2 regions of the Sphingomonas melonis DAPP-PG 224 genome follow, and region 2 is predicted to be linked to the other one. Evidence: predicted binding sites of a transcription regulator. Region 2 holds the regulator's gene; the other holds the start of a gene.
What was found. Region 2 encodes LexA, which represses DNA repair genes until DNA is damaged. Its sites were predicted from a motif close to GTTCCNCNCTTGTTCT; they were not measured.
Positions count from the first base shown of each region.

Region 1: the regulator LexA is predicted to act here: its motif matches at 4,609-4,624, upstream of rmuC (DNA recombination protein RmuC).

Region 1 covers NZ_KB900605.1:2,528,711-2,536,195, reverse strand. The annotation lists gene rapZ (RNase adapter RapZ) at 40-948, shown strand; gene SPHME3_RS0112275 (PTS sugar transporter subunit IIA) at 963-1,370, shown strand; gene SPHME3_RS0112270 (HPr family phosphocarrier protein) at 1,367-1,642, shown strand; gene SPHME3_RS0112265 (TrmH family RNA methyltransferase) at 1,794-2,594, shown strand; gene SPHME3_RS0112260 (hypothetical protein) at 2,703-2,933, opposite strand; gene rmuC (DNA recombination protein RmuC) at 2,944-4,533, opposite strand; gene SPHME3_RS0112250 (SGNH/GDSL hydrolase family protein) at 4,752-5,531, shown strand; gene SPHME3_RS0112245 (glycoside hydrolase family 31 protein) at 5,528-7,485, shown strand, end outside.
Region 2 covers NZ_KB900605.1:2,191,358-2,198,842, forward strand. The annotation lists gene gltX (glutamate--tRNA ligase) at 1-774, opposite strand, end outside; gene SPHME3_RS0110770 (ComEC/Rec2 family competence protein) at 855-2,975, shown strand; gene lexA (transcriptional repressor LexA) at 3,235-3,927, opposite strand; gene SPHME3_RS0110780 (molybdopterin molybdotransferase MoeA) at 3,986-5,167, opposite strand; gene moaC (cyclic pyranopterin monophosphate synthase MoaC) at 5,172-5,639, opposite strand; gene trpC (indole-3-glycerol phosphate synthase TrpC) at 5,636-6,412, opposite strand; gene trpD (anthranilate phosphoribosyltransferase) at 6,409-7,404, opposite strand; gene SPHME3_RS0110800 (anthranilate synthase component II) at 7,401-7,485, opposite strand, start outside.

The DNA of each region.
Region 1 (7,485 bases), 340 kb from region 2:
ACGCCCTCTCCTCTTTGCCCGCATTGCAGGGACGTATTGATGACCAAGGACATTCTGCTCGTCACCGGCCTGTCGGGGGCGGGCAAGTCGACCGTGCTGAAGACGCTGGAAGACCTGGGATGGGAGGTGGTCGACAATCTGCCGCTCGCCCTGCTGGATCGTCTGTTGGAAGCGCCGCTGGCGCAGGGGGCTGCGGATGGCGCGCAGCCGCTGGCGTTGGGTATCGGTGCGCGGACGCGCGACTTCGACCCGAAACGGATTATCGAGCGCATCCGCGCGCTGCGTGAAGGCCATGGGCTCGACGTCGGCATGCTGTTTCTCGATTGCGCGGGCTCCGAGCTCGAGCGCCGCTATTCGGAAACGCGACGGCGCCATCCGCTGGCACCGGACCGGCCGGCGAGCGACGGCATCGCCCGCGAGCGCGAGTTGCTGGCGCCGCTGCGCGAATGGGCGAATCGTCTGATCGACACCACCGACCTCAGCGCCAACATGCTCGCGCAAAAGGTGCGGTCGACCTTCGCGGTGTCGGGCAGCGACGCGCCGGTGCTGTCGATCCAGTCGTTCGGTTTCGCCCGCGGCATCCCGCGCAATGCCGATCTGGTCTTCGACATGCGGTTCCTGCGCAACCCGCACTGGGACCCCGTGCTGCGCCCGGGCACTGGGCTGGACGCCGACGTTTCCGCTTATGTTGCGGCAGACCCCGCCTATCCCGCCGCGATGGCGCAGATCGGCAGCCTGCTCGAACTGCTGATTCCGCGCTATCGCGCTGAGGGGAAAGCCTATGTCAGCGTCGCGATCGGCTGCACCGGCGGGCGGCATCGCTCGGTCCATGTCGCGGAACATCTCGCTCGACGGTTGCGCGACGCGGGTTTTTCGCCCACCATCACGCATCGCGACCTGGGGGCCGCACCGCAGGACTCGCTCGAGGGGCCGCCGGCCAGCAAATGAGTAACGTAACCGATATGATTGGCCTGGTTCTGGTGACGCACGGACGGCTCGCCGAAGAGTTCGTGACCGCCATGGTGCATGTCGTGGGGCCGCAGGAGCGGATCGCCACCATCTCGATCGGTCCCGACGACGACATGGAAGAGCGCCGCGCGGATATCGCCGCGGCGATCGCGGCGGTCGATACGGGGCGCGGCGTCATCGTGCTGACCGACCTGTTCGGCGGAACGCCCTCCAACCTCGCCATCTCGCTGATGACGCGCGGGCATGTGGAGGTGATTGCGGGGATGAACCTGCCCATGCTGATCCGGCTGGGATCGGCGCGCAAGTCGATGAAGGTGGTCGAGGCGGTCGCTGCGGCGCGCGAGGCGGGACGCAAATATATCTCGGTCGCATCCGAGGTGCTGGGCGAGGCGGCGGCATGAGCGCCGGGATCGAGCGCACCGTCCTGATCACCAACAAGCGCGGCCTGCACGCGCGGGCGAGCGCCAAGTTCGTGACCCTCGCCTCCAGCCAGCCGGTCGAGGTGCAGGTGCGCAAGGACGATGGCGCCGTCACGGGCACGTCGATCATGGGGCTGATGATGCTCGGCGCCGCCAAGGGCGATTCGATCACGATCAGTGCAGCGGGCGACGGGGCCGAGGCGGCGGTGAGCGCCTTGTGCGAACTGGTCGAGGCGAAGTTCGGCGAAGACTGAGCGGGGCGGCCCGCCGCATTTCGGGTGGCGTTCCGTCTAGGGCAGCGCCGCGGCTAAGCCGCGTCGTCGGACGCGGCTGTCGGCCGCGCCGGCCGGGCGTGTCGCTTTTGCCTTGCGTCAGCCTCCGGCTGGCGCGAAGGCCCGACACGCCATGCCCCGAGAGATTACCGCCTTTTCCAACCCGCTGGTCAAATATGCCCGCGAGCTGCGCGACAAGAAGCATCGTCGCGGCGCTCGGCAGTTCATGGCCGAGGGCCTGCGCATCCTGACCGAAGCGCGCGAGACGGGCCGCCTGCCCCGCATCCTGTTCTATGCGGCAGCCAATGCCGACCATCCGTTGGTCCATGCGCTGTCGATCGACGTCGAGATGGCGGGCGGCGAATCGATCCAGACGACGCCCGACATTCTGTCCAAACTGTCGGGCAAGGATAACCCGCAGGCCGTCGTCGGGGTGTTCGACGAGTTCGATCGCACGCTTGCCGACCTCGACCGCAACAGTGCCGGCATCTGGCTAGTTGCCGAGCGGCTGCGCGATCCGGGCAATCTGGGCACCATCCTGCGCACCGCCGATGCGGTGGGGGCCGGCGGGCTGATCCTGATCGGCGAGTGCGTCGATCCCTTCTCGGTCGAGGCCGTTCGCGCGAGCATGGGGGCGCTGTTCACCGTGCCCGTGGTTCGGAGCGGTTGGGAGGAGTTCCTCGGGTGGCTTCGGCATGGGCCGGGACAACTGGTGGGACTGAGCCTCGACACCACCCACGACTATCGCGGGGCGACCTATGCCGCGCCGACGTTCCTGCTGACGGGCAATGAGGCGCAGGGGATGCCGACGGACTATGCCGCGGCGTGCGACCTGCTGGTCAAGATTCCGATGCTGGGCAAGGCGGACAGCCTGAACGCTGCGGTGGCGACGGCGGTGATGGCCTATGAGGTGCTGGCTCAGCAGAGCCGGTGACTGCCCGTTCTTGCAACATGAACACCTTAGCCAAAACGGTCGCGGCTGATCGTTTCGATTGCCGTACCCATGCAGCCAACAGCAAGGCCGCAGGGTACAGCAAGCGATCTACCCGCCGATCATGCCGCTGATGCGCACCGCGCCACCGTCGTTGAAGACACGGCCGGATACCATGCCACTGATCCGGGCGCGGGCCCCCTCTTCGACATAGACGTCGCCCGCGACCATGCCGCTGATGCGGACGTCGCAGCCGGGACGGATGACGACATCGCCGGCGACCATCCCGGCAATGCGGCCGTCCTGATCCATCACGATATCGCCGGGGTGCATGCCCTTCATCGCGGGGTCCTCATTCGGCTGCGTCGGGAAGGCGCAGTACGTCATCGCCGTAGCGCGCCAAGGCCTCGACCGGTTCCGCAACGCCGATCTCGCGTGCCCCGGGTTCGATGTTGAGGTCGCGGAACTTGCGTGCGGACACCAGAGCACGGCTCTCAAAGCTCGACACGAAGCTGTTGTAATTGTTGACCGCAGTGGTGAGGCCGCTGCCGACCTTGCGCAGATCCTCGCCGGCCTTGGCGAGACGGTCGTACAGTTCCTTGCCCAGCGCGCCGATCGCACGGGCTTCGCTGGCAAGCTTCTCCTGACGCCACACCGCCGCGACGGTGCGGGCGATGGCGATGAGGTTGGTGGGGGTGGCGAGCAGAACCTTCTTGTCGAAGGCATAGTCCCACAGGCCGGCGTCATGCTCCAGCGCGGCGGAGAGGAAGTGTTCGCCGGGAACGAACATCACGACATATTCGGGCGTATCGTCGAACTGCGACCAATAGGCCTTGGCGCTGAGGCCATTGATATGCGCGCGCATCGAGGCGGCATGGGCGGTGAGGCCGATATGGCGCTCGTTCTCGTCGACCGCGCCGAACGCGTCCTGATAGGCATTGAGCGACACCTTGGCGTCGATGATGAGCGACTTGCCGCCGGGGACGCGGACGATCGCGTCGGGGCGCAGGCGGCCCCCTTCCCCGTCCGCGACGCTGACCTCCATCGCGAAATCGGTATGCTCGGCAAGTCCGCAGGTTTCGAGGACGTTGCGCAGCTGCTGTTCGCCCCAGCGACCGCGGGCCTTGGGCGCGTTGCGGAGCGCGTTAACAAGCTTGGCGGCCTCGCCCGAGACGCGTTCCTGGCCGAGGCGCATCTGTTCGATCTGCCCCTTGAGGTCGCCGAAGGCGTCGCGGCGCTCGGCCTCGACCTTGGCGACGCCCTCTTCGTAACGCGCCAGGCGATCGTTGACTGGCTGGAGCAGTGACTTGAGGTTGCTGCCGGCAAGCTCTTCGGACTGGCGGAAGCGTGCCTCGGCGCGATCGAGAAACGCCTTTTGCGCGTCGGTCAGCGCCTTGTTGGCGAGATCGTTGAACTGCGTCGCCATCAGCTCCTTCGCTTCGCGCATGTCGGCGAGGCGGGCTTCGAAGGCCTCGCTCTGTGCCTGCATCGCGGCGAGATCGGCGCGGGCGGCATCGCGATCGGCGCGGATCGTCGCCAGTTCGCGGCGGAGCAGGTCGGCAGCGGCGAGGCTCTGATCGATCTGGGCGCGCAGGTCGATAAGCCGGACCTCCGCGGCCTCGACCTGCGCGCCGGCGGCGGCAAGGTCGGCGCGTGCCGCGTCGCGGTCGCTGCGGACGGCGAGGAGTTCGGTGCGCAGCGCGTCGGCGGTGGCGATGCGATCATCAACCTGCGCGCGCAGGCCGGCGAGTTCGCGCATCGCGTCGTTGCGTTCGCGCTCCACCGCGTCACGCGTCCGGGCGACGAGCTCAGCGTCGGCGACCTTGCTCTGCGCGACCGCCAGATCGGCGGCGAGTCGGCCGCTGCGACGGGCCGCCAGCAGCCAACCGATCAGCAGGCCGGCGGCAAGCGCGAGAATGGCAACGACAAGCAACTGGTCCACGAACGTCCCTTCGAAAGGTCACAAAAGTCACGCCGAAGAGGGTGTTTTTCCGTGACGATCCCTTGACCTATGCCGGGAACATAGATCGAACGAAGCGTGTAGGACAGCCCCTTTTTCAATCCGACCGGCTGACAGGTTGGACTCGCGCAACCGGGCGGCTACGATAGCGCTCACAAGAGGCAGGGGAGAATGTCGTGGGCAGTGGTTGGCTGGGTGTCATGGGCGCCGCGGTGCTGGTGTCGGGCGCGGTGCCCTCCGCGGCACAGGTCAGCGTCGCCGGCGATCCCTTTGCAAGCGACCCGACCGGGATCGTCGCAGATCCCTGCCCAGCCCATCCCAAGGTCAGCTGGACCGAGCAGCAACTGCACACTCTGACCCGCGATTTCGGGCAGCTATGCCGCTATCGCGCCGCCAATGCCGCGCTGACGGAACGGCCGCGGGTCGTGTTCGCCGGGGATTCGATCACGGACAATTGGATCAATTTCGATCCAGCCTTCTTCAGCAACGGCGTGATCGATCGCGGGATCGGCGGCCAAACGTCGCCGCAGCTGCTCTTGCGATTCCGGCAGGACGTGATCGACCTGCACCCGCAGGCCGTCCACATCATGATCGGCTCCAACGACATCGCCGGCAACACCGGTGCAGCGACGATCGAGACGGTGGAAGGGCATATCGCGAGCATGGCGGAACTGGCCCGCGCGCATGGCATCCGGGTGATCCTCGCCTCCGTGCCCCCGGCCGGCGCCTTCCCCTGGGCGAAGGACAAGCAGCCGGTGCCGCAGATCGCGGCGCTGAATGCGTGGATCCGGGAATATGCCCAGCGCGAAGGGTTCACCTATGTCGATTATCATCCCATGTTGGACGACGGGCAAGGCGCGATGAAGCCGGGGCTGGCGAGCGACGGCGTGCATCCGACGGCGGCGGGCTATGCGGCGATGCGGCCGGTGGCCGAGGCGGCGATTCGCCGGGCGCTGGGTGAACGGGGAGCGGGCCGATGACGCGCCTCGCCCTGATCGCCGCGCTGCTGGCGGTCAGCGCGCCCGCCTATGCACAGCGGCTGGCGACCGTCGAGCGCCATGGGGCGCTGGTGTCGGTGGAGCCCTACGGACCGGGGATCGTGCGCGTGACGATCGCGACGGATCGGGGCCAAGCGGAAGGCCAACCCGGCTATGGCATTTCCGGCAAGAGCGATGCCGCGGGCTGGACCCGACAGCAGGGCAGCGACGGCGGCGACGTCTTCGCCTCGGGCAACCTGCGCGTCACCGTGGCGGCGCAACCCTGGCCCAAGCCGCCGAGCCAGATGGAGCGCTATTTCGCCCCGTCCCTCCCGCCCGTGTCGATCCGCTTCGACCGTGCCGACGGCACGCCGCTGACCGCGATGACCGGGTGGGAGATGGCGCCGCACGACGTGACGGGCGAGCATACGTTCCGCGTCGGCGCGACCTTCGGCGACACGCCCGACACGCATTATTACGGCCTGGGCCAATATCAGGACGGCGTGCTCGACCTGCGCGGGCGGACGATCGACTGCCGCCACGATTACGATCGCCCCGCCGGCGAAGCGGTGTGCGTGCCGTTCATGGTGACGGACAAAGGCTATGCGATCCTGTGGGACAATCCGTCGGCGACGATGGTCTCGCCCGGCCTGCACAGCCAGACGCATCTGCAATCCAACGTCGGCGAGCGCGTGTCGTTCTTCGTCATCGCCGGGCGGACCAGCGACGATCTGTATGCGGGCTATGCCAGGCTGACCGGCGCGACGCCGCTGCCGCCTAAATCGGCGTTCGGCCTGATCCAGAGCAAGGCGCGCTACGAGACGCAGGCGGAGCTGACCGCCGTGGCGGACGGATACTGGCAGCGCCGCTATCCACTCGACATCATCGTGCTCGACTGGTTCTACTGGACCCGGATGGGGCAGATGGACATCGACCGGACGGCGTTCCCCGATCCGGTCGCCATGAACGCCCATCTGAAATCGCAGGGCGTCCGCAGCATCGTGAGCATCTGGCCGCGGTTCGAGAAGGAGAGCCGCTGGTTCGACACGCTCGCCGCCAAGGGCTGGCTGCTGCACGACGCGGAGGGCAAGCCGGTGGACGAACTGCCGATCCGGTCGGATCGGGCGGGTGCGCTGATCGACAGCACCAACCCGAACGCACGCGCCTGGTATTGGGGCAAGATCCGCGACGATATCTTCAGCGCCGGCTTCGATTTCGCCTGGCTGGACGAGACCGAACCCGATCTGGTGCCGGACGGCTTCCATTATGCGATCGGCACGGGTGATCGCTATCACAACGTCTTCCCGCTGCTGCATACGCTGAGCGTCGCGGAAGGCTCGGCGCGCGACCGGCCGGATATGCGCAACCTGATCCTGTGCCGGGCGGCGTATCTGGGGACACAGGCCAATGGCTGTCTGTTCTGGTCATCGGACGTGCGATCGACGTGGGAGGCGTTGCGGCGGCAGGTGCCGGCAGGGCTCGGCATGACGGCAAGCGGGATCGCCTATTGGTCGAGCGATACGGGCGGGTGGCAGTGGCCCAACGGCCCGGCGGCGCAGCGCCCCGTGCTGATCGATCCGGCGGGGGCGACCGCCATGGCGCCGTCGTATCGCGACTATCCCGAGCTGTTCGTGCGCTGGTTCCAGTATAATGTGTTCACGCCGACGCTCCGCATCCATGGCCAGCGACCGGCGACGGCGATCTGGGACTATGGCACGGCGGCCGAACCGGTGCTCGCCGCATCGCTGCGGCTGCGGTACGAGCTGCTGCCCTATATCTATGCGCTGGGACGCCAGACCAGCCTGACCGGCGCACCGTTCATGCGGGCGCTGTTCATGGACTTCCCCAACGACGCGGCGGCCAAGACGCTGGGCGATGAATATATGTTCGGCCCCGCCCTCTTGGTCGCGCCCGTCACCGAACAGGGGGTGACCAGCCGCCGCGTCTATCTGCCCGC
Region 2 (7,485 bases):
CACCGCGCCGTGGCGCTTCGACAGCTTGGCGCCGTCGGTGCCGTGGATCAGCGGGATATGCGCATAGACCGGCTCCGGCCAGCCATTCGCCTTGTAGATCGGTAGCTGGCGGAAGGCGTTGTTGAGGTGATCGTCGCCGCGGATCACATGCGTCACGCCCATGTCGTGATCGTCGACCACCACCGCGAGCATATAGGTCGGCGTGCCGTCCGAGCGCAGGAGGATCAGGTCGTCAAGCTCGCTGTTCTGGACCGTCACCGACCCCTGCACCTGGTCGTCGATCGTCGTCGCGCCGTCATGCGGCGCCTTCAGGCGCACGACGAAGGGCTGGCCGTCCGGCGCGGTCGAGGGATCGGCATCGCGCCAGGGCGAGCGGATGCGCAACGGCTGCTTCGCCGCCTGCGCCGCTTCGCGTTGCGCGGCGATCTCCTCCTGCGTCATGTAGCAGCGATAGGCATGGCCGTTCGCCACCATCTGATGCGCCACTTCGGCATGGCGATCGGCGCGCGCGAACTGGAAGACGGCATCGCCGTCCCAGTCGATGCCCAGCCATTGCAGTCCGGCGAGGATCGCGTCGATCGCCGGCTGCGTCGAGCGGGCACGATCGGTATCCTCGATCCGCAGCAGGAACGTGCCGCCATGGTGACGCGCGTACAGCCAATTGAACAGCGCGGTGCGCGCGCCGCCGAGGTGCAGATAGCCGGTGGGCGAGGGGGCGAATCGCGTGACTATTCCCGCGCCGTCGCCCGAACGATTTTCAACTGTTGCGCCCAACCGCGCTTGCTCCCAAAGTTTGAAACCTGATGGCCAGTTCAGCCGCCGCGGCCTCTAGCACGCGCTCCGTGCGCCTTCAAATGCCCCAGGGGTGGCATCGGTTGCGCGATCGTGTGGAAGCGTGGCTGCACGCGGAACGCGATCGGATTGCTTTATGGGTGCCGGTGGCGTTCGGGGCGGGCGCTGGCGGCTGGTTCCTGATGCCTGACCCCAACCAGTGGATCGCAGCGATGCTGGCGGCACTGGCCATCGCCTGCGCTGCGGCGGCGATCGGGCGGGGCGGGCGGGCGGCGCATAGCGTCGCTGTCGGCGGTATCCTGATGGCGGCAGGCGTGGCGACCGCGTGGTGGCGCGCCGAGCAGGTCGCGGCACCGGTGCTGGCGCGGCCGGTCGTCGCCGTGGTGACCGGGCGGGTGATCGGGATGGAGGCGCTCGTCGCGCGCGACCTGGTGCGGCTGACGATCGAGAGCGATCCGGGGCTGGGATTGCCACCGCGGGTGCGGGTCAACCTGTCGACCGACGATGTGCCAAAGGGGCTGGGCGAGGCGGCGCGAGTCCGGCTGCGCGCGCGGCTGATGCCGCCGGCGGCGGCGTCGGTGCCGGGCGCATATGACTTTGCGCGGGCCGCGTGGTTCGCCGGGATCGGCGCGACCGGTCGGGGGTTCGCGCCGGTGGAGCTGGTGTCGCCCGGCATGCCGGAGGGCAGCCTTCGGCGACGCCTGACCGCGCATATCACCGATCGGCTGGAGGGGAGCCGGGGCGGCATCGCGGCGGCGCTGGCGACCGGAGACGAGGGAGCGATCAGCGAGCGCGATGCGGAGGCGATGCGGCGGGCGGGCCTGGCGCACCTGCTGTCGGTCAGCGGGCTGCACATCACTGCGGCGGTGGCGGCGACGATGTTCGTGACGTTGCGGCTGCTCGCGCTGTGGCCATGGCTTGCCATTCGCGTTCGATTGCCGCTGGTCGCGGCGGGGATGGGGGCGTTGGCCGCCATCGGCTATACGTTGCTCACCGGATCCCAGGTTCCCACGATCCGATCGTGCGTCGCCGCGCTGCTGGTGCTGGCGGCGCTGGCGATGGGGCGGGAGGCGATGACGCTGCGGCTGGTCGCGGCCGGTGCGATGGTGGTGCTGGCGGTGCGGCCGGAAGCGCTGGTGGGGCCGAGCTTCCAGCTGTCGTTCGCTGCGATCGTCGCGATCGTCGCGCTGCATGAGCATCCGCGGGTGCGCGGGTGGTTCGAGCCGCGGGAGGAAGCGCGTGCACGCCGTCTGCTACGCGGGCTCGGGTCGCTGCTGCTGACGGGCGTGGTGGTGGAGGCTGCGCTGATGCCGATCGCGGTCTATCACTTTCACAAGGCGGGTCTGTATGGGGCTGCCGCCAACATGGTCGCTATTCCGCTGACGACGTTCGTCGTCATGCCGCTGGAGGCGGGGGCGTTGGTGCTGGACACGGTCGGGCTGGGCGGGCCCGTGTGGTGGCTGACCGATGGGGCGCTGCGCGGGCTGCTGTGGCTGGCGCATGTGGTGGCGGATGCGCCGGGCGCGTCGCTGGCGGTGCCGTCGATGCCGCTGGGGGCGTTTCTGGCGATGGTCGCGGGTGGGCTGTGGCTGACGCTGTGGAGCACGCGGCTGCGCTGGGTCGGCGCGCTGCCGATCGTCGCCGGTGCCGTCTGGGCGGCGCTGACCCCGCCACCCGATCTGCTGGTGACGGGCGATGGGCGGCATATGGCGATCCGGGTGGGCGGACGGCTGGCGCTGCTGCGCGATCGCGCCGGGGACTATACGCGGGTGATGCTTGCCGAAAACGGCGGGACCGATGGCGAGCCGTGGCTGCTCGACGATCTGCCGGAGGCGCGGTGCAGCCGCGATGCGTGCGTGGCGGTCCTGCGGGACGGGGGAGGGCAGTCGTTCCGCGTCCTGGCGACCCGCAGCGGCTACCAACTGGCATGGCGGGATGTGGTCGCGGCCTGTGGGAGAGCGGACGTCGTGGTGAGCGACCGGCGGCTGCCGCGGGCGTGCCGGCCGCGCTGGCTGCGGCTAGACGCGCCCGTGCTGCGGCGCACCGGCGGCGTCATGCTGACCCTGGCGAGCGGACGTGTGCGGACGGTGATGCAGCCAGGGGATCGGCATCCGTGGCTGGTGGGAGCCAAGGTCGCCCCGCCTCGGCCGGACGATATCCCGGCGGCCGTGCCGTCGCGATGACCCCCACCGGCGCGCTGGGCCATGGCGACGGGACGCTGCCTCCTGTAGCGGGATGACATAGGGTCGATCCGTCATTGCTTCGTTAGGCTCGCCATGGCGCCCCTGTCTAGACATTTGATATCTAGACATTTTCATTCGCGCAATCAGCGGGAAGCCGGGATGCCCGGCCCTCGACGGGGGGCTAAAGCCGCCGTTTGGAAAGTCACAAAAGTCTCACGGACGACCATATGTTGCGGCGCGCCACCACGGCGGAATCCCGTCAGTCGTAGCGGCGGAGGATACCCGACAATTTGCCCTGCACGCGGACGTGCGAGGGGACATAGCGCTGCGGTTCGTAGGCGCGGTTGGCGGGATCGAGGCGGATCATCGCGCCTTCGCGACGGAAATATTTGAGCGTCGCCTCGCTGTCCTCGATCAACGCAACGACGATCTCGCCATCGCGGGCGATGTCGGTGCGGCGGATCAGCGCATAGTCGCCATCGAGAATACCAGCCTCGACCATCGAGTCGCCGGAGACTTCCAGCGCATAATGTTCCCCGGTGCCGAGCAACGCCGCGGGGACGGCGAGCATCGAACTGCCTTCGAACGCCTCGATCGGCACGCCCGCGGCGATCCGGCCGTGCAGCGGGATTTCGACGACGTCGTTCGCGGGCGAGGGCGCGGGACGCACGTTGTCCGTGGCCGGCGCGCTCGGCGGCGCCGCGGGAGCGGGCGTTTCGGGCGCCTTGCGTTCGGAGCGTTCCGGCATGCGCAGCACTTCCAGCGCGCGCGCACGGTTGGGCAGGCGGCGGATGAAGTTGCGTTCCTCGAGCGCGCTGATCAGGCGGTGGACGCCGGACTTGGACTTGAGGTCGAGCGCGTCCTTCATCTCCTCGAACGACGGCGAGATGCCCGTCTCCTCGAGCCGGTCGTTGATGAAGCATACAAGCTCGTGCTGCTTGCGCGTGAGCATAAGCGGTCCTTCCCCGTCAGAACAGACGCGGAACTTCTAGGGAACAATTCGTGGGGCGTCAAGCGATGACGAGGATTTCCACCGAGTCGCCCGCGCGCGCGGCGGGGGCATCGACCGGCCGCACGATCAGGCAATGCGAACGCGCCAGCGTCAGCAGCATCGAGCTGTCCTGAATGGTCGAGGCATAGGCGCGGCCGTCGCGCAGCTCCGCGCGCAGATAATCGGTGCGCGGGCCGTTGGCGGGCAAGTCTTCGCCCAGGATCGCCATCGTGCTGCGCAGCAGCGGGTCTGCGGCGCCGGACAGGTGCGCGATCAACGGTTTGACGAAGAGTAGGGCGGTGACGAAGGCGGATACCGGGTTGCCCGGCAGGCCCAGCACCTGCATCGCGCCGCGCCGTCCCGCCATCATCGGCTTGCCCGGTCGCAGTGCGATCCGCCAGAAATCGATGACGCCGCCCGCCGCCTCCAGCGCTGGCCGCACGAGGTCATGGTCGCCGACCGACGCGCCGCCGGTGGTGACGAGCAGATCGGCGTCGACGCGCGCGAACGCATCGCGCAGGCGATCGAGATCATCGGGCAGGATGCCGAGGTCGATCAGCTCGATCGGCAGGTCGGCGAGCATCGCGGCCAGCATCGCGCGGTTCGATTCGGGCAGCGCGCTCGGGTCGCCGCCAGCGCCCGGATCGACCAGTTCGTCGCCCGTCGCACAGATGGCGACGCGCACTCGGCGGTGGACCGCGATCGTGCCGATGCCGCCGGTCGCGGCGACGGCGATGCGCGCGGGCGTCAGCCGCTCGCCACGCGCGATCAGGCGATCCCCAGCGTGAAAGTCGAGGCCGCGGCGGCGGGTGTTGCGGCCGAGCGTTGCTGGGCCTTCGCCAGTGAGGCGGATCGTGGTGCCGGAGGCGGCGACCTCTTCCTGCACCATCACCGTGTCGGCGCCGGCGGGCAGGGCCGCGCCGGTGAAGATGCGCGCGGTCTCGCCAGGACCGACGGTGCCGGCAAAGGGGCGGCCGGCGGCGCTTTCGCCGATCAGCGTCCAGGGCCCGGGCAGATCGGCGAAGCGGATCGCATAGCCATCCATCGCCGACAAATCGGTGGCGGGCTGGGTGCGGCGGGCGGCGATGTCGTCTGCCGCCCAGCGGCCGGCGGCGGCGGCCAGAGGCACGGTTTCGGTCCCGACCGGCGGGGCGTGCGCGAACAGCCGCGCCTGGGCTTCGTCGATCGGGAGCAGCGCCATGGCGTCAGGCGCGCCAGTCGCCCGACGCGCCGCCGGCCTTTTCGAGCAGGCGGATGTCCGAGATCGTCATCGCGCGATCCATCGCCTTCGCCATGTCGTAGATGGTGAGCAAGGCGACCGACACGGCGGTCAGTGCCTCCATCTCGACGCCGGTCTTGCCGTCGGTGGCGGTCAGCGCGGTCGCGGTGATGCCGGCATCGTCCAGCGTCAGGTCGAGCGTGACGCGGGTGAGGGGCAAGGGGTGGCAGAGCGGGATGAGGTCCGCGGTTTTCTTCGCCGCCATGATCCCGGCGACGCGGGCAACGGCGAGCACGTCGCCCTTCTTCGCGGCGCCGTCGCGGATCGCAGAGAGGGCGTCGGGGGCGATGGCGATGCGGCCGGAGGCGACTGCGCGACGCTGCGTCACGGCTTTATCGCCGACATCGACCATATGCGCGGCACCGTCGACGTCGAGATGGGTGAGGTGGCTCACCCGACCAAGGCCCGCGTCGCGGCCTCGACGTCGTCGGCGCGCATTAGCGCCTCGCCGATGAGGAAGCAGCGCACGCCATGCGCCGCCATCGCGTCGAGGTCGGCGCGGGTTTCGAGGCCGCTTTCCGCAACGAAGGTGCAGCCCTTTGGCGCCTTGCCGACCAGCTCGTAGGTGCGGGCGAAGTCGACGGAGAAGTCGTGCAGATTGCGGTTGTTGACGCCGATCAGCCGCGACTTGAGGCGGAGCGCGCGGTCCAGTTCGGATTCGTCATGCACCTCGACCAGCACGTCCATGCCGCAATCGAGCGCCGAGGCCTCGATTTCCGCCATCTGATTGTCGTCCAGCGCGGCAACGATGATGAGGATGGCGTCGGCGCCGATCGAGCGGCTTTCGGTTGCCTGCCAGGGATCGACCATGAAATCCTTGCGGATCACCGGCAGGTCGCAGGCGGCGCGCGCGGCGATCAGATAGTCGTCGCTGCCCTGGAACCACTGTTCGTCGGTGAGCACCGACAGGCAGGCCGCGCCACCCGCCTGATAGGCGCGCGCATGGGCGGGCGGATCGAAATCGGCACGGATCAGCCCCTTGGACGGGCTGGCCTTTTTGATTTCGGCAATGAGCGCATGGCCCGACTTTGCGTCGAGCGCGGCGCGGAAGCCGCGTGGGCGCGTCACCGCGGCGATGCGCGCGTCGAGATCCGCGAGGCTGATCGTCGCCTTGCGCGCGGCAACCTCTGCGCGCTTGGTTTCGATAATGCGGGACAAAATGGTCATCGGTAGGCGATCCAGCGGTCGAGGAGCGCGGCGGCGCGGCCGGCGTCGAGCGCTTCGGCGGCGGCCTGTGCGCCCGCAGTGAGATTGGGTGCGCGGTCGGCGACGACAAGCGCCGCCGCCGCGTTGAGCAGCACGGCGTCGCGATACGCGCCCGCCTCTCCATCGAGCAGGCGGCGCAGTGCGGCGGCGTTATAGGCCGGGTCACCGCCGCGGATGGCGGCGAGCGGGTGGCGGGGCAGGCCGGCGTCTTCCGGCGTGATGCGCGATGGCAGCGCCGCGCTGCCGACATTCACCGCGAGGCTGGGGCCGGCGGTGGAGAGCTCGTCCAGGCCCTCTTCGCCCGAAATCACCGCGGCGCGTGCGGTGCCGAGCTGTTCCAGCGCCTCGGCATAGAGGCCGGCGTAATCGGGGCGGGCGATGCCGATCAGCTGGTGCGACACGCGCGCCGGATTGGCGAGCGGCCCCATCAGGTTGAAGATCGTACGCTTGCCGATGCGGCGGCGGATCGGCGTGATCCGCGCCATCGCCGGGTGATGGTTGGCGGCGAAGAGGAAGGCGATGCCGATATCGGCGAGGCTAGCCTCCGCGGTCGCGCCGGCGATCTCCATGTCGAGGCCGAGCGCCTCCAGCGTATCCGCAGCGCCGGCCTTGGACGAGGCGGCACGGTTGCCGTGCTTGGCGACCGGTACGCCGCAGGCCGCGACGACCAGCGCGACGGCGGTCGAGACGTTGAGCGTATGATGCCCGTCACCGCCCGTGCCGCAGACGTCGATCGCGCCATCGGGAGCGGCGATCGGGATCAGGCGGGCACGCAGGGCACGGGCGGCCTCGGCGATTTCGATGCTGGTTTCGCCGCGATCGGACAGAGCGAGCAGGAAGTCGCCGATCGCCTCTGCCGAGACGCGCGCGTCGAGGATATCGGCAAACGCCTGCGCCGCGCTTTCGCGCGACAGCGGGGTCGATGGATCGGGAAGCAGGACGACGCTGGTCACGGGCGCTCGCGCACCGGAATGCCGGCGATCGTCAGGAAGTTGGCGAGCATGGCATGGCCGTGTTCGGTCGCGATGCTTTCC